3 regions of the Streptomyces luteogriseus genome follow, and region 2 is predicted to be linked to each of the others. Evidence: riboswitches for the same ligand, from Rfam matches in the RefSeq annotation. Region 2 holds a riboswitch; each other region holds the start of a gene.
What was found. A riboswitch is a leader RNA that binds a small molecule or an ion and turns the genes downstream of it on or off. The one in region 2 is predicted to bind cyclic di-AMP.
Positions count from the first base shown of each region.

Region 1: it holds a riboswitch for cyclic di-AMP, as region 2 does, so the genes downstream of both, BJ965_RS04690 (M23 family metallopeptidase) here and BJ965_RS20070 (M23 family metallopeptidase) in region 2, are expected to answer to the same signal.
Region 3: it holds a riboswitch for cyclic di-AMP, as region 2 does, so the genes downstream of both, BJ965_RS33375 (C40 family peptidase) here and BJ965_RS20070 (M23 family metallopeptidase) in region 2, are expected to answer to the same signal.

Region 1 is NZ_JACHMS010000001.1:1,015,913-1,023,172, forward strand. Features, by position in the region: gene BJ965_RS04675 (TetR/AcrR family transcriptional regulator) at 1-136, shown strand, start outside; gene BJ965_RS04680 (SGNH/GDSL hydrolase family protein) at 276-1,061, opposite strand; gene BJ965_RS04685 (DUF6250 domain-containing protein) at 1,207-1,923, opposite strand; gene BJ965_RS04690 (M23 family metallopeptidase) at 2,093-3,007, opposite strand; cyclic di-AMP (ydaO/yuaA leader) riboswitch at 3,012-3,166, opposite strand; gene BJ965_RS04695 (alpha-galactosidase) at 3,482-5,557, opposite strand; gene BJ965_RS04700 (tyrosine-protein phosphatase) at 5,737-6,534, shown strand; gene BJ965_RS04705 (DUF6126 family protein) at 6,550-6,669, opposite strand; gene BJ965_RS04710 (helix-turn-helix domain-containing protein) at 6,666-7,260, opposite strand, start outside.
Region 2 is NZ_JACHMS010000001.1:4,550,191-4,557,450, forward strand. Features, by position in the region: gene BJ965_RS20055 (MarR family winged helix-turn-helix transcriptional regulator) at 1-212, opposite strand, end outside; gene BJ965_RS20060 (dihydrofolate reductase family protein) at 289-1,419, shown strand; tRNA gene BJ965_RS20065 (tRNA-Met) at 1,486-1,559, shown strand; cyclic di-AMP (ydaO/yuaA leader) riboswitch at 1,857-2,013, shown strand; gene BJ965_RS20070 (M23 family metallopeptidase) at 2,025-3,065, shown strand; gene BJ965_RS20075 (aldo/keto reductase) at 3,253-4,197, shown strand; gene BJ965_RS20080 (PrsW family intramembrane metalloprotease) at 4,297-5,577, opposite strand; gene trmB (tRNA (guanosine(46)-N7)-methyltransferase TrmB) at 5,841-6,704, opposite strand; gene lhgO (L-2-hydroxyglutarate oxidase) at 7,090-7,260, opposite strand, start outside.
Region 3 is NZ_JACHMS010000001.1:7,512,149-7,519,408, forward strand. Features, by position in the region: gene BJ965_RS33340 (adenosylmethionine--8-amino-7-oxononanoate transaminase) at 1-586, opposite strand, end outside; gene bioB (biotin synthase BioB) at 579-1,751, opposite strand; gene BJ965_RS33350 (8-amino-7-oxononanoate synthase) at 1,902-3,029, shown strand; gene BJ965_RS33355 (DUF397 domain-containing protein) at 3,117-3,347, opposite strand; gene BJ965_RS33360 (helix-turn-helix domain-containing protein) at 3,357-4,217, opposite strand; gene BJ965_RS33365 (ATP-binding protein) at 4,431-4,889, shown strand; gene BJ965_RS38785 (DUF6328 family protein) at 4,890-5,381, opposite strand; gene BJ965_RS33375 (C40 family peptidase) at 5,421-5,894, opposite strand; cyclic di-AMP (ydaO/yuaA leader) riboswitch at 5,899-6,100, opposite strand; gene BJ965_RS33380 (hypothetical protein) at 6,448-6,756, opposite strand; gene BJ965_RS33385 (ATP-dependent Clp protease proteolytic subunit) at 6,765-7,260, opposite strand, start outside.

The DNA of each region.
Region 1 (7,260 bases), 3.5 Mb from region 2:
CACCGCCCTCCTCGACGGTCTCGCCGTGCAGCTGACGTCCTACGCCGGCGCGGTGCCGCGAACGCGCGCCCAGGAGTGGGTGGAGGAGGCACTGGCCCGCGAGTTGGGGCCGGCACAGGAGCGGCCGGCGCCCTGAGGGTGCTCCGAAAGCGGCGCCCGTCCCGGTGCGCCCCGGACACTCCGGAAGCCCGGGCCACGACGCGTGCGGGCCGTGCCGGGGTCCCACCCGGCACGGCCCGCACGGGAGCCGACCCCGACACGCGGAAGCCGCTCCCTCACGCCACCGCTGCGATCCGCATCCTGATGTCGTCCGGCGACAGCGCCCCCTTGGCCGTCACATGGTCGCCCGACGACTCGCCGCGCAGCCGGCGCCCGATCCACGGCACCAGGAACTCCCGCGCCCAGGCGACGTTGTCCCGCCGCATGTCGAGAGCGCCGCGCGGGGGCAGCGGGGGCCACGGCTGCTCGGGGTCGGCGGGCACGTCGAGGCCGAGCACCTGGCCCGCGCGGAGCGCCACGCGTGTGTGCCCCTCGGGCGAGAGGTGCAGCCGGTCGGCGTCCCAGGCCCTGCGGTCCTGCACACTGCGCAGGGACCACAGGTCCAGGACCGGGCAGCCGTACCGGTCGGCGATGGCCCGGACGTGTCCGTTGTACGTGGCGATCTTGCCGCGCAGGTGCTTGAGGACGGGCACGCCACGGGTGTCGAAACCGGTCGTCACCATGACCGTGCCGGACACGGCGGTGAGCTGGGCCAGGGCCCGTTCGAAGCGCTCGGCCACCTCGTCCGGGTCGGTGCCGGGCCGGATGATGTCGTTGCCCCCGGCGCAGAACGAGACGAGGTCCGGGGCCATCTCGACGGCCCGCGGCACCTGGTCCGCCACGATCTGGTCGAGGAGCTTTCCGCGTACGGCGAGATTGGTGTACTGGAAGTCGCCCTCGGGCCTGCGGTCGGCGAGCAGGACGGCGAACCGGTCGGCCCAGCCGACGAACGCCCCGTCGGGGCCGGGGTCGCCGACGCCCTCGGTGAAGCTGTCCCCCACCGACACGTACGACCCGATCACTGCTCTGCTGTCACTCTTCGAATCGTCTGCCACAGCGGTCCATGATTCACCTTCGAATGTGACCTACGCGACCGTAGGAAAGGGTTGACGGGCGGTGAGATAAGCCACTCCTAAAGTGTTCACCAACTCCGGAATACACCGCTTGTCAGGGATGTTTCGGGGTGAGCCGCCAGACCCGGAATCCGCTGATCCGGAAATGGCTCCACACGGTCCGGAAGGCGAAGTGCCCACCTGTGTACGGCTGCGGGTCGGTGTGGTCGAAGACGAGCCGGCCGTTGTTCCACCACCGGACCGTGGAGCCGTCGGAGACGATCCGGACGCGGTTCGGCTCGCCCGGGACCAGCAGCGGCTCGGTGTAGTCGAAGACCAGGGGGCGGACACCGGGTTGGCCGACGTAGCGGCGCAGCCGGGTCGTGGTGTTGTGGTTGGCGCCGTAGCCGGCGTAGTACGTCGTGAGGTGGTCGTACTCGTCGAGCGCCCCGCCGCGCGGCGTCGCGAAGAGGTCATCCGGGGAGCGGACGTCGGTCGCGTTCCAGAAGTTGTTGAGGTCGGAGACGCGGTCGTTGGCTCCCCCCTCGGACACCGGCGTGGCGGTGTACTCGAGGACGTACGGGCCGTCGAGACGCCGTGTGAACCAGACGGTCGCCCCGCTCGGTACGTCGATCTCCAGGACGCCGCGCGAGGCGGTGACCGTACCGCCGTCCTGGAGTTCGGTCACCCACTGGGTGAGGCCGTGACGGAAGTCGTCGTGAGCGATGAGCCGTCGGCGCCCGGGGACGGCACTCGCGCTCCCCGTCGGGGCGATGGCCGCCAGGGCGGCTCCTGCTGCCAGGGCTGCGAACGTTCTGCGGGTGGTCGGCACGGGACACAGCTCCTTCAGAAAGCGCTTGCACTCACGATGCGATCACTGTGTCTCAACTGCCGCCCCCTGTCGATCCCTTGAGGCGGTCGACGCAGACACACCGAAGGCCGGACCCGGGGATCGGGGTCCGGCCTTCGGAGGCGTGTCAGGCAGGCGGTCGTGCGGTCGGTCAGCCGACAGAGACGCCGTGCGAGCGCAGGAACGCGACCGGGTCGACGTCGGAGCCGTAGTCCGGCGTGGTGCGGATCTCGAAGTGCAGGTGCGGTCCGGTCACGTTGCCGGTCGCGCCCGACAGGCCGACCTGCTGCCCGGCCGTCACGGTCTGGCCGGCCGAGACGGAGAGCTGGGACAGGTGGGCGTACTGGGCGTAGTGGCCGTCGTTCAGCTTGATGACGACCTGGTTGCCGTAGGCGCCGCCCCAGCCGGCGGAGACGACCTCGCCCGGGCCGACGGCCTTGAGGGACGTGCCGGTCGGTACGACGAAGTCGACACCGGTGTGGTAGCCGCTGGACCACATGCTGCCGGACATGCGGTACGGCGTGCCGACGGTGGCACCGTCCACCGGGAGGGTGTAGCCGCTGGAGTTGCTCTCGGCGGCGGGCTTGGCCGCGGCCGGCTCGGCAGCGGTCTGCGCCTTCGGGGCCGACTCGGCGGCGGACGGCTTCGGGGCCGAGGCCTTCGGCGCGTCCGGGGCGGCGGCCTTCGGCGCGCTCGCGGCCTTCTTGCCGATCGACAGCTTCAGGCCCGGGTGGATCAGCGACGGGTCGGAGCCGACGGCGTCACGGTTGTCCGCGTAGAGCTTCTTCCAGCCGCCGCTGACGTTCTGGTCGTCGGCGATCCTCGCGAGATAGTCGCCGGCCTTCACGGTGTACGTGCGGGGGCCATTGGCCTTTTCGGCGGCCTTCTTCTCGGCGGCCGGAGCGGACTGGACGGCCTTTTCCGGAGCCGTCTCCGGGGTGGCGGCATGAGCGCCGGCGGCCCCCATGAGCGGCAGGGCGAGGGCGGCCCCGCCGGTTCCGGCGACGGCGATGGAGCGGGTGAAACGCTGGGACTTGGGGCGGCGGTGCTTACCCTTCGCGGGCATGGCGAATTCCTCTCCGTCGCCTGCGAGGTGAGCTGTCGGGTGCGGGCTGGAGATGCCCGGCCGCGCCGTGGCGCGGCTTAACCCCAAGCCGTTCCGGGAACCGGAACAGGCGTCTTACCTGTGGGTCCCCCGCTCCTGCCGTACGTCGGGTCAGTGTGTGGGGCTCCGGGCGGCGGCAGGATTAGGCGTCCGTCCGGATTGGTGTGGAACGTAAGCGACCAAGACGCAATAGGACAAGCTTGCGGTTGCCCGTGACGGTGTTTCCCTTGATGCCTCGGCAGATGCGGCGTCACCGAGCGTGGATTACGGATCTCCCGCTTTCCTCAATACCCCTGAATAACGCCAGAATTACGTGAACATGGCAACAACACATCGTCACGAATATGACGATGGTCACGCACCCCGACCTCATCTCCTTTACGATCGGGGCACGTTACCCCTTAGCGGCCGAAGCTCCCTATTCGGACAGAACGACTACTTCCGCTTAAGCCGGACGACTGCGGCGTCCAGGTCTCCACGCAGACCGACCCCCAGTCCGTGATGAAGCAGCACGGCCCCTCGGTGTACTTCGCCGGTTTCGAGGCATTCGTACTCTGCTGCCGGGTCGAGACCGCGCAGCCGGAGTGCCGGTACGCGCTCGCCGTAACGCTGCGCCTGGAGCCAGGCGAGGACGACGGTCTCGTCGCCGAGGACGTACTGCACGGCACTCGATCCACCCTCCGGGGGACGCAGCCGGTAGAGGTCGCCGCGCTGCACCACGGGCCGGATCTCCTTGTAGAGCCCCACCCACTCCCGCGCCTCGGCGAGCTCCTCGCGCGTCCACTTCGTGAGGTCGCCGCCGACGCCCAGCACGCCGGCCATGGCACTGACGAAGCGGAACCGCAGGGAGCTGGCCCGCCGGTTGAGCATGGCGTTCGGACTGTCGGTGACCCAGGCGGCCATGACCCGGGCCGGATGGATCTGACTGAAGCCGTCCTGGATCGCGAGCCGGTCGAGCGGGTCGGTGTTGTCCGAGGTCCACACCTGGTCCGTGCGGCTCAGCACGCCGAGGTCGATCCGGCCACCGCCGCCCGAGCAGGACTCGAAGGCGACTCCCGGGTGGGCGGCCCGCAGCCGGTCCAGCAGGGCGTACAAGCCGTGCACGTGGTCGATCCACAGCCGCTGCGGGTAAGGGTCGTCCGGCCAGCCGGCGTCGGTGAAGCAGCGGTTGAAGTCCCACTTGACGTAGTCGATCGGAGCACTGGAGAGGAGCGCGTCGAGCTGCTCCCACAGGTACTCCCGGACGTCCTCGCGGGCCAGGTTCAGTACGAGCTGATTGCGGAACTCCGTCCGCTTTCGTCCTGGTTGGTACTGCACCCAGTCCGGGTGCGCGCGGTACAGGTCGCTGTCAGGGTTGACCATCTCGGGCTCGACCCAGATCCCGAACTGCATGCCGAGGCCGTGCACGTGGTCGGCGAGCGGCTTCAGTCCGCCCGGGAAGCGGTCGGGGTTCGGGGTCCAGTCGCCCAGTCCGGCCCGGTCGCTGGTACGTGCCCCGAACCAGCCGTCGTCGACCACGAACAGCTCCACGCCCATGGCGGCGGCCCGCTCGGCGAGCGCCCGCTGCTGCTCCTCGGAGATGTCGAACTCGGTCGCCTCCCAGGAGTTGAACAGCACCGGCCGGTCCCGGCCGACGTCCGGGATCACGTACGCCCGCTGGTACGCGTGCCAGGCGCGGCTCGCCCCGCCGAAGCCGCCGTCGCTCCAGAGCCCGGCGAAGACAGGGGTCGTGTACGACTCCCCCGTGCCCAGCATCAGCAGGCCCGAGTCGTCGTGGCCGGCGCCGCCGGTGATCTGCACCCGCGCGTCCGGCAGCTGGGCCACGGCGATGCGCCACGACCCGGACCAGCCCAGGGCACAGCTGTAGACCTCGCCGCGCTCCTCGGTGGCGTCGGTGTCGAGGGCGACCCACGGCAGGTGCTGGTGGGAGGTGTGCCCGCGGCGGCTGCCGATGACCTTCTCGCCATGCGTGAGGGCCGAGCGTGCCAGCCGGGACTCGGCGCCCCAGCGACCGTGCAGCTGGGACAGCCGCCAGGCGTCGCGGTCGGGCAGGGTCCAGGTGGCGGAGTCGGCGCGCAGCAGCTCGACGGCCGGTCCCCGGTTGTCCAGGGTCACCCAGCGCTCGACGACATCCGTCGAGGGGCGCATCCGGTAGTGCAGCGTGACGGTGAGGTCGCCGTCACGGAACCGGAGCCGCAGCTCGCCGTCCTCGGTGTCGTGTCCCACGTGGACCCACTCGGTGCCGCGCCGCCCGGCCGTGCGCACGGACAGGGCGGGGCGGACGAAACGGGGGCCGCCCTCGACCGGGTACTCCTCGCGTCCGTCGAGCGGGGACTCGAAGGGCCAGTAGTCCGGCAGCGGCCGGACGGCGAGGGCCTCGGCGTCGGCGAGGCCGATCCGGGGGCCCCAGTGCAGGTGCAGCAGCTCGTCCCGCTCGGTGACATGGACGGCGTAGCTGCTGGCCGGCCCGGAGAGCACCCACGTACGACCGTCTTCGGAGATGTCCAGCATCGCGCCCTCACAGATTCGAACAAGCCCGACCAGGTGCGACCAGGCGGCAACATCATCAAGGGCCGCGGGGGCTCCGGGCAACGCCTGTGGACAACTCATTGCCCCAGGCAGGCATGTCGTATCGTCGAGTCGTGCCCGCCGACGAGCCGCGGCGGCGGCGCCGAAGGGGAGGAGCCCTCGTGACACAGCAGGTCCCGTCGACCGAGCCCGAGCTGGCCGGAGTGCGCAACTTCCGTGATGTGGGAGGACTTCCGACCGTGGACGGACGGCGCGTGCGCCAGGGAGTGCTGTTCCGCAGCGGCCACCTCGCCCATGCGACCGGGGAGGACGCCGCCTTCCTGACCACGCTGGGCCTGCACACGATCTTCGATTTCCGCAACGCCGCCGACCAGAAGCTCGAGGGGCCGGACGTCGAGCTGCCCGGCGTGCGCAATGTGAACCTGCCGCTGAGCGACCCCGCCGACGGCGCCGAGTTCTGGAAGATGGTCCGCGACGGCGACCTGGACCAGCTGCGCGAGATCCTCTCGGACGGCAAGGGCGCCGGTCGCATGATCGCCTCCTACCGCACGATCATCAAACACCGCACCGACGAGCACTCCCGGGTGCTGCACGCGCTGGCGCAGGACAGCGTCCCCGCGCTGATGCACTGCGCGGCGGGCAAGGACCGCGCTGGTCTGTCCGTGGCGGTGACGCTGCTGGCGGTGGGCGTCGAGCGCGAGGCGATCGTCGAGGACTACCTGAAGTCGAACGCCAAGCACCGCCGTTACAAGGTGCACCGCAGCAGCTCCGCCGCCTCGGCCTACTCCCCCGAGGTCATGGAGCTGCTCAGCCCCCTCTTCGACGCGCGCTCCGAGTACCTGACGGCGGCCTTCGACACCATCGAGGAGACCTGGGGCGGCGTCGACGCCTACCTGGAGAAGGGGCTGAACCTCACCCCGGAGACCCGGGAGCGGCTGCGCGAGCGGCTCGTCGACTGAGACGCCGGGACGGGGCTACTTCGCGCCGAGCGCGAAGAGCAGGTACACGAACGCGGCGAAGATGTGGCCGGCGATGAGGTAGACGAACAGTCTCACCCACAGGGCACGGGGGAACTTCTCCTCCATGTCGCTCATGACGCGTCTCCAGGGGTGGGGCCCAGGCACAGGGCGGCCGTGGGGCTCTGCAGCAGGGTATGGACGAAGAGCAGGTCGACACCGTCGTGGTCCTCGGCGGCGATCCGGTGCGGGGTGAGCGAGTCGAAGTGGGCACTGTCGCCGGCCGCCAGCCGGTGCGTGCTGTCCCCGAGGCGCAGCCGCAGCCGGCCGCGCAGCACATGGAGCCACTCCTCGCCCGGGTGGACGCGCACGACGTCGCCCTGGGAGCCGTACGGGACGTGGACCCGCAGGGCCTGCATCCCGCGGCCCGGGGCACCGGCCTGCCAGTAGGTCCAGCCGCCGGCCGCCGTGGGTTCCATGTCGGCCGCGCGGACGACGGCGTCCCGTCCGGCGACCGTCTCGCCGAGCAGCTCGGCGACGGTCGTACCGTAGACACGGGCGAGCGCGAGCAGCATCGGCAGCGAGGGCTGGCGCTGCCCGGTCTCCAGACGGGAGAGGTGGGCGGGCGACAGCCCGGCGGCGCGGGCCGCGGCCTCCAGGGTGAGGGAGGCCTGGCGCCGCAGGGCCCGCAGCTGGGGCGCGACGGCGGGGAGCGCAGCGGCCGCGGGT
Region 2 (7,260 bases):
CTGCGGGTGATCTTCAGCCGCTCGGCGAGATCGGTCATCCGCAGCCGCCGTTCCGGGGACTCCGACAGGACGGACAGGATGGAGTAGTACAGGTGCGGCATGCCGGCGTCCTGCTGGAGCTGCCGGTCGATCGCGTCCTCCAGGAGCAGCGAGGCGGCGATGTAGGCGCGCCAGGCGCGCTGCTCATCGGGGGTGAGCCAGCGAGTCGTCATGCCACCAGTGTAGGTTTGTTTCAAACTTGAACCAAGCCCCTCCCGTCCCGCCGTCCCGACCAGCCGCGGAGCACCGATGCCTCGTCCGTACGTCCTGCTGTCCGCCGCCGTCTCCCTCGACGGCTACCTGGACGACACCGGGCCCGACCGCCTGCTTCTGTCGAGCCCGGCCGACTTCGACCGGGTCGACGAGGTCCGGGCCGGCGTCGACGCGATCCTGATCGGCGCCGGCACCATCCGCGCCGACAACCCGCGGCTGCTGGTGAACTCGGAGAGCCGCCGGGCCGCCCGCACCGCCGCAGGCAAGCCCGAGTACCCCCTCAAGGTCACCGTCAGCGGCTCCGGCGACCTCGACCCGGACGCCCGCTTCTGGCACACCGGAGGGGGGAAGATCCTCTACACCACCGACCAGGGCGCCGAGCGTGCCCGCTCCCTGGGCCTGAACACCGACGTCGTCCCGCTCGGCGCCGACCTCGACTGGCGGCGGCTGCTCACGCACCTGCACGACGTCCGGGGCGTACGGCGGCTCATGGTCGAGGGCGGCGGACTGATCCACACCCAGCTCCTCACCCAGGGCCTCGCCGACGAACTCCAACTCGTCCTCGCCCCGCTCTTCGTGGGCGACCCCCGGGCCCCCCGCCTCTTCGGCCCCGGCGGCTACCAGGGCGGCCGGCTCCGGCTGCTGGAGACGCGGCGGATCGAGGACGTGGTCCTGATGCGCTACGAGCCGACCGCCCCGGGCACCGGCGGGCTCCCCGCCGCCGCCGACCACCACTGGCTCGCCCTCGCCTGTGAACTGGCCGAGCGCTGCCCGCCGTCGGACACGGCGTTCAGCGTGGGCGCGGTCGTGGTCGCCGCCGACGGCACGGAACTGGCCCGCGGCCACTCCCGAGAGGCCGGCGACCCGGTCGTGCACGCCGAGGAGGCGGCCCTCGCCAAGATCGACCCGGCCGACCCGCGCCTGCCCGGCGCGACGGTGTACAGCAGCCTGGAGCCGTGCGCCCGCCGCGCCTCACGCCCCGCCCCATGCGCCCGGCTGATCCTCGACGCGGGGGTACGGCGGGTCGTCACGGCCTGGCGCGAGCCGGACACCTTCGTGACGGACGCCGACGGCAGCGGGCTCCTCGCGGCCCGGGGGGTGGAGGTCGTCGTCCTCCCGGAACACGAGGAGCGGGCCAAGGCCCCGAACCATCACCTGCCGGGCTGAGCACCGGCCCGATCGGTGGGTGTGTGCGAGTGGTCCCGCGGATGGCGTACACTGGAGTCACAACGACGCGGGGTGGAGCAGCTCGGTAGCTCGCTGGGCTCATAACCCAGAGGTCGCAGGTTCAAATCCTGTCCCCGCTACTGAAGGCCGAGGGCCGGAATCCGAAAGGGTTCCGGCCCTCGGTGCTTTCCCATGCTTGCCCGATGGCTCACTACGGTCGGTGAGCGAACCGTCCCGTTCCGCATAACAACTGACGCACCGTCAAAACCCGTCAGTCACCTGCGGTGCGGTCAACTCGCCCGATTTAAGCCGGTCATGGCAGGTAAGTCCGCGCGAAAAAGGTTAATGATCAAGTGGAATCGCTGGAATACCCCTCGCGCCTCCATTAACGTTCGATAACGCAGCGCGGTCGTCCCAGCCGTCACAGAAGGCGGCTCCGTGCGCACGCGCCGAATCCCGAAAGGGAACCGGGGAACCACCACTTGGGGTGAATCGGGCGGATACCACCGTGGAAGCACGGCAGGTATACGCGCGTAGGAGACCTTCCTGCTCCGAACCCGTCAGCTAACCCGGTAGGCGAGAAGGAAGGAAAGGAGTACGCCCACGTGGCGTCCAACCGGCCTGCCCCCGCGGCCCCGTACGCGCCGAAGCGCGAGAACGACACCTTCGGATTCGGCGGCCAGCACACCGACGAGGGCCCGTTCCAGGAGTGGAACCCCACCGAGGAGTCCATCCGTCCCGTCCGCGGCCGGCATCGCGTCACCAAGCAGCGCGGCGGAGGCCTCGCCCGCAGCTCCACCGTCCTCGGCGTCGGTGTCATAGCCGCCGTGGGTGCCGGCGGCATGGCCAGCGCCCAGACCGGCAAGCCCCCGGTGTCCATCTCCGTTCCGGACCTGCCCTCGGTGGGTTCCCTCATCTCGGACGACGACACCCCCGAAGGTTCCGCCACCCCGCTCAGCAGCCTCGGCACCGCCACCGCGGACACCGCGAAGGACACGTCCGGCGCCCGCGCCGGCGCCGGTGACGCGCTGCGTGCCCGGATCATGGCGCAGGTCGAGCACCAGCAGGAACAGATCGAGACCAAGGCCGCCGAGGACGCCGCGGCCGCCGCCGAGAAGGCGGCCAAGGAAGCGGTCGCAAAGGCGGAGAAGGAAGCCAAGGCCAAGGCCGCCGAGGCCAAGGAGAAGGCGGAGGAAGAGGCCAGGAAGAAGGCCGAGGCCGAGCGGCTCGCCGCCCTCGCCAAGCAGTTCACGCTGCCGACCTCCTCCTACACCCTCACCTCGACGTTCGGCCAGGCCGGCGCCTACTGGTCCTCCGGCTACCACACCGGCCTCGACTTCGCCGCCCCCACGGGCACGCCGATCAAGGCCGTGCACAGCGGCACCATCACCGAGGCGGGCTGGAACGGCTCCTACGGCTACAAGACCGTGCTCACCCTCGATGACGGCACCGAGATCTGGTACGCGCACCAGTCCTCCATCGGCGTCAGCGTCGGCCAGAAGGTCAGCACCGGCGACGTCATCGGCCGCGTGGGCGCCACCGGCAACGTCACCGGGGCGCACCTGCACCTCGAGGTCCACTCCGGCGGATCCGCCAGCGGCATCGACCCGATGGCCTGGCTGCGGGGCAAGGGACTGACTCCCTGAGCAGTGCGCGCTCGTCGAAGCATCGGCGGCCCTGACGACGACCCCTCGACGTCAGGGCCGCCGGCTTTTGCGGTGTGGCGCGGAGCGGCTTCGTCCGGTGCGGCGGCGTGCGGGGTGGCGTGGGGTTTACGGGAGTTTTGCGTCCGTTGCGGAATGAGGCGTTCCTGCGCGGTCGTTGACACCGACCATGACGACTCTTCGCAAGCTCGGTACTTCCGACCTCGAGGTCTTCCCCCTCGCCCTCGGCGGCAACGTGTTCGGCTGGACCGCCGACCAGGACCGGTCCTTCGCCGTCCTCGACGCCTACACCGCCGCCGGCGGCAACTTCGTCGACACCGCCGACGTCTACTCGGCGTGGGTCGACGGCAACCAGGGCGGTGAGTCCGAGACCATCCTCGGCGCGTGGCTCGAAGCGCGCGGCAACCGCTCCGACGTCGTCGTCGCCACGAAGGTCAGCCAGCATCCCGGCTTCCGGGGCCTGTCCGCCGCCAACATCAAGGCCGCCGCCGACGCCTCCCTGCGGCGCCTGCGCACCGACTACATCGACCTGTACTACACACACTTCGACCAGCCCGACGTGCCCGTCGAGGAGATCATCGGCGCGCTCGACGACCTCGTGAAGTCCGGCAAGGTGCGGCACATCGCCGCCTCCAACATCACCGCCGAGCGGCTGCGGGCGTCCCTGGAGTTCTCCGACCGCGAGGGCCTCGCCCGGTACGTCGCCCTCCAGCCCCACTACAACCTGGTCTCCCGTGACACCTACGAGGGCGAGATCCAGGACCTCGCCGAGCGGGCCGGCCTCGCGGCCGTTCCGTACTACGCGCTCGCGTCCGGCTTCCTCACGGGCAAGTACCGGCCCGGTACGCAGGTCGAGAGCGCGCGGGCGGGCGGTGCCGCCAAGCATCTGGAGACCGAACGGGGGCGGCGGGTTCTCGACGCCCTCGACGAGGTCGCCGGGGTGCACGGCGCTCCCGTCGCCACCGTGGCCCTCGCCTGGCTCGCCGCGCAGCCGACCGTGGCGGCGCCGATCGCTTCCGCGCGGACGGTGGAGCAGCTGCCCGCGCTGCTCGGCGTCGGGGAGCTGACGCTCTCGGAGACCGAGATCGCGCGGCTCACCCGGGCCTCGGCCTGATCCGAGCTTCGGGAGCGGCTTCAGGGAGCGGCTTCGGGAGAAGCTTCGGGGAGCGGATTCGGTAGCGGAGCTTCGGGCGCGCGGTTGCGGGGAGCCGCTTCAGGAGCGGTAGGGGTTGTACGCGGGGTACGGCGTGTACGCGGGATACGGCGCCGACGGGTGGCCGTACCCGTACACCCCGTACATCGGCCAGGGCGGTGGCGTCACCGGGACCGGAGGGGCGGTGATCCGGGCCGCGTGGTCCAGGGCGGGGCGGGCCACCTCCCGACGCCGCCACAGCTCGCCGAGCAGTTCCCGCTCCCGTACGGCGAAGTCCGCCCCGGGGCTGCCCCGCCGGGCCCGGTGCCGCAGGAACGCCAGCGACGTCGCGTACGCCTCGTACCGGGCCACCTCCCGGGCCGCCGCCCTGCCCGCGTGCCGGCGGGCGTACTGGCGGGCGATCCGGCGGGCCCGCATCGAGCCGAGAGCGTACGGCTCGGCCGGGGTCAGCCAGCCGGCGACCGCGTAGGCGGGCAGCTCCGCCCGTACGGTCCTCAGCTCCCGCTGCCGCGTCCAGATCACCAGCCACGTCAGCAGCCCGAAGATGGGCACCATGAACGCCGCGTACACGGCGAAGAACCCGTACTCGCCGAAGGCCGACGAGCCGTTCCACATCGCGTGCATCCCCATCGCGAGCAGCAGCCCGCCGAGCGGGAAGGCGATGCGGCGCAGGGGCCGGCGGCCCGCCGAGAGCGCGGCGATCCCGAAGCCGATGCCGGTCAGGACCGTGAACAGCGGGTGCGCGAACGGCGACATGATGATGCGCACGAAGAAGGTCGCCGCCGTGACGGAGGCGATGCCGCGGCCGCCGGTGAGCTGGTCGGTGCCGAAGGCCGTGCCGAGGTAGAGGATGTTCTCGGTGAAGGCGAAGCCGGTGGCCGTCACGCCGGCTATGACGACCCCGTCGACGATGCCGGTGAAGTCGCGGCGCCGGAAGAGGAAGACCAGGAGGACGGCCGCCGCCTTGGCCGACTCCTCGACCACCGGCGCTATCACCGTCGCGCCGAGGGTGTCCGCGCTGGACGGGTCCGCCGTCGCCGTCGCTATCCATCTCGTCGCGAAGCTGTTGGCGACGATCGCTATCAGTGCCGCCGCGCAGGCGCCCCAGGCGAAGCAGAACACCAGGTTCCGCCAGGGGCCGGGCTCGACCCGGTCCAGCCAGCGGAACGCGGCTATCAGCAGGGGCACCGGGAGGACGGCCAGCCCCAGCCCGACCAGGAACCCTTCCGTGCCGGTCTCCTCGCGGACCAGGGCGAGGATGACCAGGCCGGATATCGCGAGGAGTGTGCTCAGCGCGCCGTAGCGCACCCAGGCGCGGTGCCACCAGTGGGCGTGCCGCAGGGAGCCGGTCGTGCCTGGGCCGGTCGTGCCTGGGCCGGTCGTGCCTGGGCCGGGTGTGGCTGGGCCGGCCGTGCCGGGGCCGGCCGTGCCGGGGCCGGCCGTGCCGGGGCCGGCCGTGCCGGGGCCGGCCGTGTCCGAGGGAACGAAGGGTGCGCCGTCGGTGGGACCGCTGGGGTACGACGGATGCGGGGGGCTGGTGGCCACGGAATTGACCCTAACGACGGATGGGCGCTGTCCGCAGGCGGGAGAGGTGCCAGGGGTGGTCAGGCGCCGGCGGGGGGCTGGTCCACGTGCTGTACGCGACGGAAGAGGAGGTCGTTCACGACATGTCCCTTGTCCAGTCCCTGGCCCTCGAAACGGGTCAGGGGACGGAAGTCGGGGCGCGGCGCGAAACCACCGTCCGCCTGCGTGTTCTCCAAGTCGGGGTGCGCCGTGAGGACCTCGAGCATCTGCTCGGCGTACGGCTCCCAGTCGGTGGCGCAGTGGACGATGCCACCGGGTCTGATGCGGGTGGCGGCGAGGGTCAGGAAGTCGGGCTGGATGATCCTGCGCTTGTGGTGCCGCTTCTTGGGCCAGGGGTCCGGGAAGTAGACGCGCAGGCCGTCGAGGGAGTCCGGGGCGAGCATCTCGCGCAGGAGGATGATCGCGTCGCCGTTGCCGACCCGGATGTTGGACAGGCCGTTGCGGTCGGCGAGGTTGAGCAGGTTGCCCTGGCCGGGGGTGTGGACGTCGACGGCGAGGATGTTCGTGGCGGGGTCGGCCGCGGCCATCTGGGCGGTGGCCTCGCCCATGCCGAAGCCGATCTCCAGGACGACGGGGTTGTCGTTGCCGAACAGCTCGGGCAGGTCGAGGGTCCGGCTGCCGTCGATGTCGAGGCCCCACTTGGGCCACAGGCGCTGGAGCGCGTCCGCTTGACCGGCGGTGACGCGGCTGCGGCGGGGCTGGAAACTCCGGATCCGCCGCTCGAAGTGCGACCCGGCGGGGTCGGCCTTCGGCCCGTCGGGGAAGCGCGGCTCGCCCTTGGACCGGGTACGCCGGACGGAGACACCGGGGGTGTGCGGGTCCGGGTCCGGGTGCGAGGCAGGGTGCGGGTTCGGGGTTTCGGGGGTGTTCGCGGAGTCAGACACAGTGCCCCTGATTTTACGGCTGAGGTGTGGCGCGTACGCGCCGGTGGTGGGTCGGGGCCGCGCCGGGGGGTGTCCGTCCTCGGAACGGCGCGATGGGGTGCCACACCGACTCACTGTCCGTTGACGCGCCAACCGCTGCGGGCGGACACCCCCCGACACGGCCCCTTCTCGCCGTACGCGGGTGCGGGTCCGCCCAGCTGCGGGTATGCGCAGCCGCCTGGCTGCGGGCATGCGTGCCGCCAGGGGCGGCACCCGTCCCAAGGAGAGTGGCACCCCGCTACGCCGGGCTGCGGACCCACCCGGCCTCAGCACCGACGCAGCGGCACCCCCCCCGACGCCGGGTCGTGGATCCACCCGGCTTCAGAGCAGGGCAGCCCCACAGGCCTCACAGCGCGCTCAGTGCTCTGCGTGCCACTTCCCTGCCGATCGGCAGGGACGCCGTGGCCGCGGGGGACGGTGCGTTGAGGACGTGGACGGTTCTGGCGCCCTCGCGGATCAGGAAGTCGTCGACCAGGGTCCCGTCACGGAGAACCGCCTGTGCGCGCACACCCGCGGC
Region 3 (7,260 bases), 3.0 Mb from region 2:
CGTCGTACTCCGCCGGGGGCGGGCCGGCGAACACCTGACGCTGCAGCACCCCGGTCCACAGATCGTGCATCCCGCCCTCGGGATCGCACACCGACATCGGCTGCCAGGTGTCGCCGTGGTAGCCACCGCGCCAGGTCAGCAGCCGCTGCTTGCCGGGACGGCCCAGCGAACGCCAGTACTGCAGGCACATCTTGACCGCGACCTCGACCGACACCGAACCGGAGTCGGCGAGGAAGACATGTTCCAGACCCTCAGGCGACATGTCGACAAGGAGCTTCGCCAGGCGTACGGCGGGCTCGTGGGTGAGCCCGCCGAACATCACATGGCTCATCCGCCCGAGCTGCTCACGGGCGGCCTCGTTGAGCACCGGATGGTTGTAGCCGTGGATCGCCGACCACCAGGACGACATCCCGTCCACCAGCTCGCGCGGACCGTCCGGCACTCCCGAGCCGTCGGCGATCCGCAGCCGCACCCCGCTCGCCGACTCCACGACGAGCGGTTCCTGCCGCCCGGGCATCGGGCCGTACGGATGCCACACATGCCGCCGGTCGAGCTCCAGCAGCTCGGAAACGGCCGGCTCAGGCATTGGGCGCGAGGTCCGTCCCGGCGCCCCGGCGGCGCACGGCGACCAGGTCGGTCCGGGGCTCGGCGCCCGTGTGCGCCTCAGCGGCCTGCGGCTCTTCGCCGGAGCCGCACGCCCCGCTGCCGGAACCGCAGACTCCGCCACCGTCGTGACAGCCTGCGGCGGCCCGGTGCTCCGGCAGCGTCACCTGGCCGGTGCCCTCCACCTCGAAGCCCGCGTCCGCGATCATCTCCAGGTCGGCCTTGCCGGCCTGGCCCTCGCTGGTGAGGTAGTCACCGAGGAAGATCGAGTTGGCCAGGTGCAGTGCGAGCGGCTGCATCGTGCGCAGGTGGACTTCGCGTCCGCCCGCGATCCGCACCTCGACGTCCGGGCAGACGAACCGCGTCATCGCCAGGATCCTGAGGCACCGCTGCGGGGTCAGGTTCCACTCCTTGCCGAGCGGCGTGCCCTCGAACGGGATGAGGAAGTTGACCGGAACCGAGTCCGGGTCCAGCTCACGCAGGGAGAAGACGACGTCCACGAGGTCCTCGTCCGTCTCGCCCATGCCGGCGATCAGCCCGGAGCAGGCGGACAGACCGGCCGCGTGCGCCTTCTGGACGGTGTCGACGCGGTCCTCGTAGGTGTGCGTGGTGGTGATCTCCCCGTACGTCGCCTCGGACGTGTTGAGGTTGTGGTTGTAGGCGTCGGCGCCGGCCTCGCGCAGCCGCTCGGCCTGACCGTCGGAGAGCAGTCCCAGGCAGGCGCAGACCTCGACGCCCTCGTTGTTGTCCTTGATCGTCTTGATCGTCTCGGAAACCCGGTCCACGTCCCGGTCGGTCGGGCCCCGTCCGCTCGCCACCAGGCACACCCGCTTGGCCCCTCCGGCCACCCCCGCCGCCGCCGCGTCGGACGCCTGGTCGGGCTTCAGCCAGGTGTACTTCAGGATTCCGGCCGTCGAGCCGAGCCGCTGCGAACAGTACGAGCAGTCCTCGGGGCACAGGCCGGACTTGAGGTTGACGAGATAGTTCAGTTTCACCCGTCGGCCGAACCAGTGCCGACGCACCTTTCCGGCCGCGGCCACCACATCGAGCAGGTCGTCGTCGGACGTCGCGAGGACGGCCAGTGCCTCGTCACGGGTCGGCAGCTCGCGCCGAAGCCCCTTGTCCACCAGCGTGTTCAGCAGGTCCATGGAAGCCGATCCTGTCCTAAGGAGGCGCCCGGGGCAAAGGAGAGTTCGCACAACAGAGTCGCTTCGAGGTGTGGGTATTGCCACACAGTGACCTGCTGGTGGTCCCGCTAGTGTCTGTGCACTGCCTACAAATTCTCCGGAGGACCACCCATGGCGTTCGGCTGGATCGACGAGCAGGCGGAGCTGCGTGCCCGCGCCGGACTCGTACGGACTCTGCGCCCCCGTCCGGCCGATTCGCCGCTCCTGGACCTGGCGAGCAACGACTACCTCGGGCTGGCCCGCCACCCCGAGGTCACCGAGGGCGCGGCCCGGGCGGCGCGGACCTGGGGCGGCGGCGCGACCGGCTCCCGGCTCGTCACGGGCACGACCGAACTGCACGCCGAACTCGAACGGGAACTGGCTGATTTCTGCGGTTTCGAGGCGGCTCTCGTCTTCTCCTCCGGTTACGCCGCCAACCTCGCGGCGGTCACCGCGCTGGCCCCGCACGGCTCCCTGATCGTCTCCGACGCGGGCAACCACGCCTCGCTCATCGACGGCTGCCGGCTCGCCCGCGGTACCACCCAGGTCGTGGCGCACGCCGAGCCGGACGCCGCGCGCAAGGCACTGGCCACCCACGAGGGCACGGCGATCACCGTGTCCGACACGGTCTTCTCGGTCGACGGCGACGCGGCCCCCCTCGCCGCGCTGGCCGAGGCCTGCCGGGCGCACGGCGCGGGGCTGGTCGTCGACGACGCCCACGGACTGGGCGTTCTCGGGGACGGCGGCCGCGGCGCCCCGCAGGAGATGGGGCTCGCGGGCGCGGACGACGTCGTCGCGACGGTCACGCTGTCCAAGTCGCTCGGCAGTCAGGGCGGAGCCGTCCTCGGCCCGGCCCGGGTCGTCGACCACCTGGTCAACGCCGCCCGGACGTTCATCTTCGACACGGGACTGGCGCCCGCGGCGGCGGGGGCGGCGCTGTCGGCCCTGCGGCTGCTGCGCCGCGAGCCGGAGCGGGCGGCACGGGCCCGCGCGGTGGCGGGCGAACTGCACGCACGCCTGACCGCCGAGGGCCTGGAAGCGGTGCGTCCGGACGCCGCGGTGGTCTCGGTGCGGGCGCCCTCTCCCGAGGACGCCGTGCGCTGGGCGGCGCGGTGCCGCGCGGCGGGCCTGGCCGTGGGGTGCTTCCGGCCCCCTTCCGTGCCGGACGGCATCTCACGGCTCAGGCTGACCGCCCGCGCGGACCTGACCGCTCAGCAGATCGAACGCGCTGTACGACTGATCGGCGAGACGCGGCCATGAGTCGGCGAGACGCGGCCATGAGTCGGCGTGACACGGCCGTGCGTCGCACGATGACGGTCTGATCGAAGACGGCCTGATCGAACGCGGTTACATGCGTTCCACCGCGGCCGCGAACGCCGCCCAGCTCCCCGGGGAGAAGAGCAGTGCGGGTCCGGCCGGGTCCTTGGAGTCGCGCACGGCGAGCAGCCCGGCCCAGGGCGGGGCGTCCGGACACGCGGTCTCGACGCAGTTGTTCGCACCGGTGCTGTAGCTGCTGCGCAACCACCGCACACCGTGCAGTTCGATGCTTGAGGGGACGTGACGAGGCAGTGCACGCATGGTGCCTCCTTACGCGCCGGCGGCTGTCCCGGCGATGAAATCCAACGAGTCCTCGGGCGAAAGGGCGTGGATCTGAAGGGCGTTGAAGGCCTCCGTGTAGGCCTGGAGGTCTTCTTTCCGTTCGAGGTAGAGGCTACTCGTCAAGTGGTCGAGAACAACCACATCCAGATCAGAAGTGCTCGAAAACGAGAAGATTACGAAAGGGCCGGTGACGCCGATGTGTGCCCCGGCGGCGAACGGCAGTACCTGAAGGCGCACTTGGGGCAGCCGGGCCGCCTCGACCAGCCGTTCCAGCTGGCGGGCCATGACCCCGGGGCCGCCCACCTCCCGGCGCAGCACCGCCTCGTCCAGAACGGCACTGAGTTCCAGCGGGGGATCCGCACGCAGAACGTCCTGCCGGGCCAGCCGCACCTCGACCAGCGTGTCGAGCCCGTCCTCCGGAAGTCCCTCCACCGCGGCCCTCGTCACCGCACGGGCGTACTCGGGCGTCTGGAGCAGTCCGGGGACGACGGTGGTCTCCAGCGTGCGCATCGTGTCGGCCTGCGACTCCAGGCTGATGAAGTCCCGGTAGGTGGGCGGCAGCACTCCCCGGTAGGCGTGCCACCAGTGGTGCCGGCCCCCGTTGTCGTCGGACCCCGCCAACATCATGAGCAGTTCGCGAAGTTGGGAGTCCGTCACGCCGTAGACGTCGAGAAGTAACCGCACATCGGCCGGTTTCACCCCGCTCGTGCCCGTCTCGATCCGGCTGACCTTGGACTGGTGCCAGCTCACCAGCCGGGCCGCCTCACCGCTCGTGAGCCCCGCAGAGGTGCGCAGCGCACGCAGTTCGGCGCCCAGTTTCCGGCGGCGCACCGCGGGACCGTGCTGCATGGGCTCCTCCTTACTCCTTCCGAGCCACCCAAATACGGTCTCGCGTCGCAGAGTTCACCGCTTTGAGCGACAGATATATGCACATCTTGGTGGATCGCCGTCCTTCAGGGGTGCTCTGGTGGCAGTCTGGCGACGAAGCACCAGTCCGGGACCGTACTCGAACCATCCGCTCCGTGTCGGGCTCCGGTCCCGTGGGAAAAGGACGATGTCGCCATGGCAGACCATCTGGAAGCATCCGTCACTCTGCCGAGCGATCCCGCCTCGGTCTCCGCAGCGCGTGCCTACGTGGTGGGCACGCTGGCGGAGTGGGGCCTGCCGGCGGACACGGAAGTGTCCGACACCGTCCGACTCATCATCTCCGAACTCGCCACCAACGCCGTCCAGCACACCTTCGGCCAGTCGCCGACGTTCACCGTGGACGTCGAACTGGACCGTGACGAGCACCTGCGCATCGGTGTCACGGACAGCCACCCCCGCTTCCCCAGACGCCTGCCGGCCGCCGTCCAGCAGGACAACGGCCGCGGCCTGGTCATCATCCGCTGGCTGACCGCGGAATGCGGCGGCAGGCTCCGCATCCGCCCCACGCGCGAGGGCGGCAAGACCATCTCGATCGAACTTCCCTGGGTCGTCCCGGTCCAGCCGGTGACGACCGCGGTGCAGCAGGAGCCGTAGTCACACGCGGCGGGACCCGCACGGCGTGTCCAGCGGCGCCCTCCTCGCGCCCCGGCCCGCGCGACCCGCATCCGGGCCATCCCCACGGCCTTGACGCCCGCTCCGCGCCCCGCGCCCCCCGCCGGAGCCCGCGGCCGTCACCGGCGCCGCGCCGACGCCTCCCGGTGCGCTGCCGCCCCTCGCAGCCCTGACGGCTGTCCGACGGTGTGCCGCAGCGGCGAAGAGGGCGGCGGCCAGGATCGCCGGCGGCAGGGCGCTGACGTAGGTGACGCGCTGGAGCGCGTCGAGTTCCTCGAAGCGCGGGGCGAGAGCCGGCGCCAGCGGGAAGAAGAAGAGGATCTGCACGCCCGTCCGGGTGACGCGCAGTTCCTGGAGCAGCTCGACGAAGGTGCGGTCGGCGCGTCGCAGCGGCGTCTCGTTGCGCGCGGTGCAGGGCGGTGCTCGGCCATGGGAGCACGGGTATGCACATGAGCCCGTGTCACGCTCCGGCATGCGGCGGCGCGTCAAGGACGCCGCCGCACGCCGGGCGGATCACTTCACGCGTCCGTACCAGACACTCTTGGTCCAGATCTTCTGCAGTCGCACCACGTCCCCGCTCTTCGGGGAGTGCCAGAGCTTGTTCTTACCCGCGTAGATACCGACGTGGTACACGTTGCTGCCCGAGTGGAAGAACACCAGGTCCCCCGCCTTGCGGCTCTTGGCGGAGATGTGCTTCGTCTTGTTGTACTGCTGGGCAGCCGTGCGGGGGAGCTTCTTGCCGGCCTTCTTGAACGAGTAGAGCGTGAGCCCGGAGCAGTCGAACCGGTGCGGACCGGTGGCCCCGTACCTGTAGGGCGAACCCTTCTTGGAGGCCGCTATCTGGAGTGCCTTGGTCGCCGGTGTGGCCGCAGCGGCTTCGGATGCGAAGCCGGGCGCCACGATGGAGCCGCTCACCGCGGCGATGGTGAGCGCCGAGGCCGTGCCGGCCCGGGCCATGAGCGACGGGACACGATTGAGCGCAGTCATGCGCAACCCTTCGTCAGCCGCCTGTGAAGGATGACCTGTCGGATTCGGGCTGACAAAGTTGCCCGGCCGCTGACGCGGCTTCACCCCAAGGGCTGCTCGGGGGCGGTCATGGCGTGACCGTCCCGGCGACCCGTCGTGCTCGGGTCCTCCACTCCTGCCGATCCACTCCTGTCGACCGGTCATCCGGGCGGCGGCAGGACTCGGCGTCCGCCCGGATCGCCCCGCCACAGCGGCGGGGGCTTGTCGTCAGACAGGGATCTTGGCGCATGCCTGTCCGGATTTCCCAACGGAACCGGGGATTTGTGTTGTTACTCACCACTCACCCGTTCGGGTGGACACGTGTGCGTTCGAGCCACTGTCCACGGGTTCGCGGAGCTCCGGACCAGCGACGGAATGCCCCATTCCGTCCATCGGCTACGCGCGTTGCGCAACCGGAGCGGCTCCAAAATCGGTCTCCCGCCTACTCCGAACAGGGGTACGTCTTTTGGTCCGTTTCAACTCAGCTCCGGGCGCGTCGCCGGCGGTGCGTGCGTCCGGAGTCGACGGTTCCGCGTCAACTGACGGACTCCGGGGGCAGGGTGAGCCGGGCGGTGCGCCGCTCACCGTCCAGCACCCGCAGGGCCCGGGCCAGCGTGCCGGCGTGCAGTTCCGTCTCGCCTCGCCGGTGCATCAGGGCCAACGCGTCACGCAGCGCGGTCGCCTTGCCCACCAGGGCCTGAGCGGCGCGCAGTCCGCGGTAGGTGTCGCCCTCCTGGGCCGGGTTGATGCGGCCGAGCAGGTCGACGACATCGAGGTAACGGTCGATCAGTTCCGCCTCGGCGCGTGTCAGGGCGGGCAGCGGCGGCAGTTCGGGCGGGAGCACCGGGGGCCTCACCGACCGGTCGACGGGGCCGGAGTGGCCTTGCGGTTGGGGATGACCCCGTCCACCAAGCCGTACTCCACCGCCTCCTGGGCGGTGAGGATCATGTCCCGCTCGATGTCCGCGCTCACCTGCTCCCGGGTGCGGCCCGAGTGCAGCGCGAGCATCTCCTCCATCCGGCTCCGGACGCGCGTCAACTCGTCGGCCTGGATCGCCAGATCACCGGCCTGCCCCCGGACCGGCTCGGGCAGGGCGGGCTGATGGATCACCAGGCGGGCGTCGGGCAGCGCGAACCGCTTGCCGGGCGTGCCCGCCGCCAGCAGCACCGAGGCCGCGGCACCGGCCTGGCCCAGGCAGATGGTCTCCACGTCGCAGGAGAGGTACCGCATCGTGTCGTAGAGGGCCGTCATCGCGTGGAAGGTGCCGCCGGGGGAGTTGATGTAGAGCGAGATGTCGCGCTCCGGGGCCCGGTGCTCCAGGTGCATGAACTGGGCCATCACGTCGTTC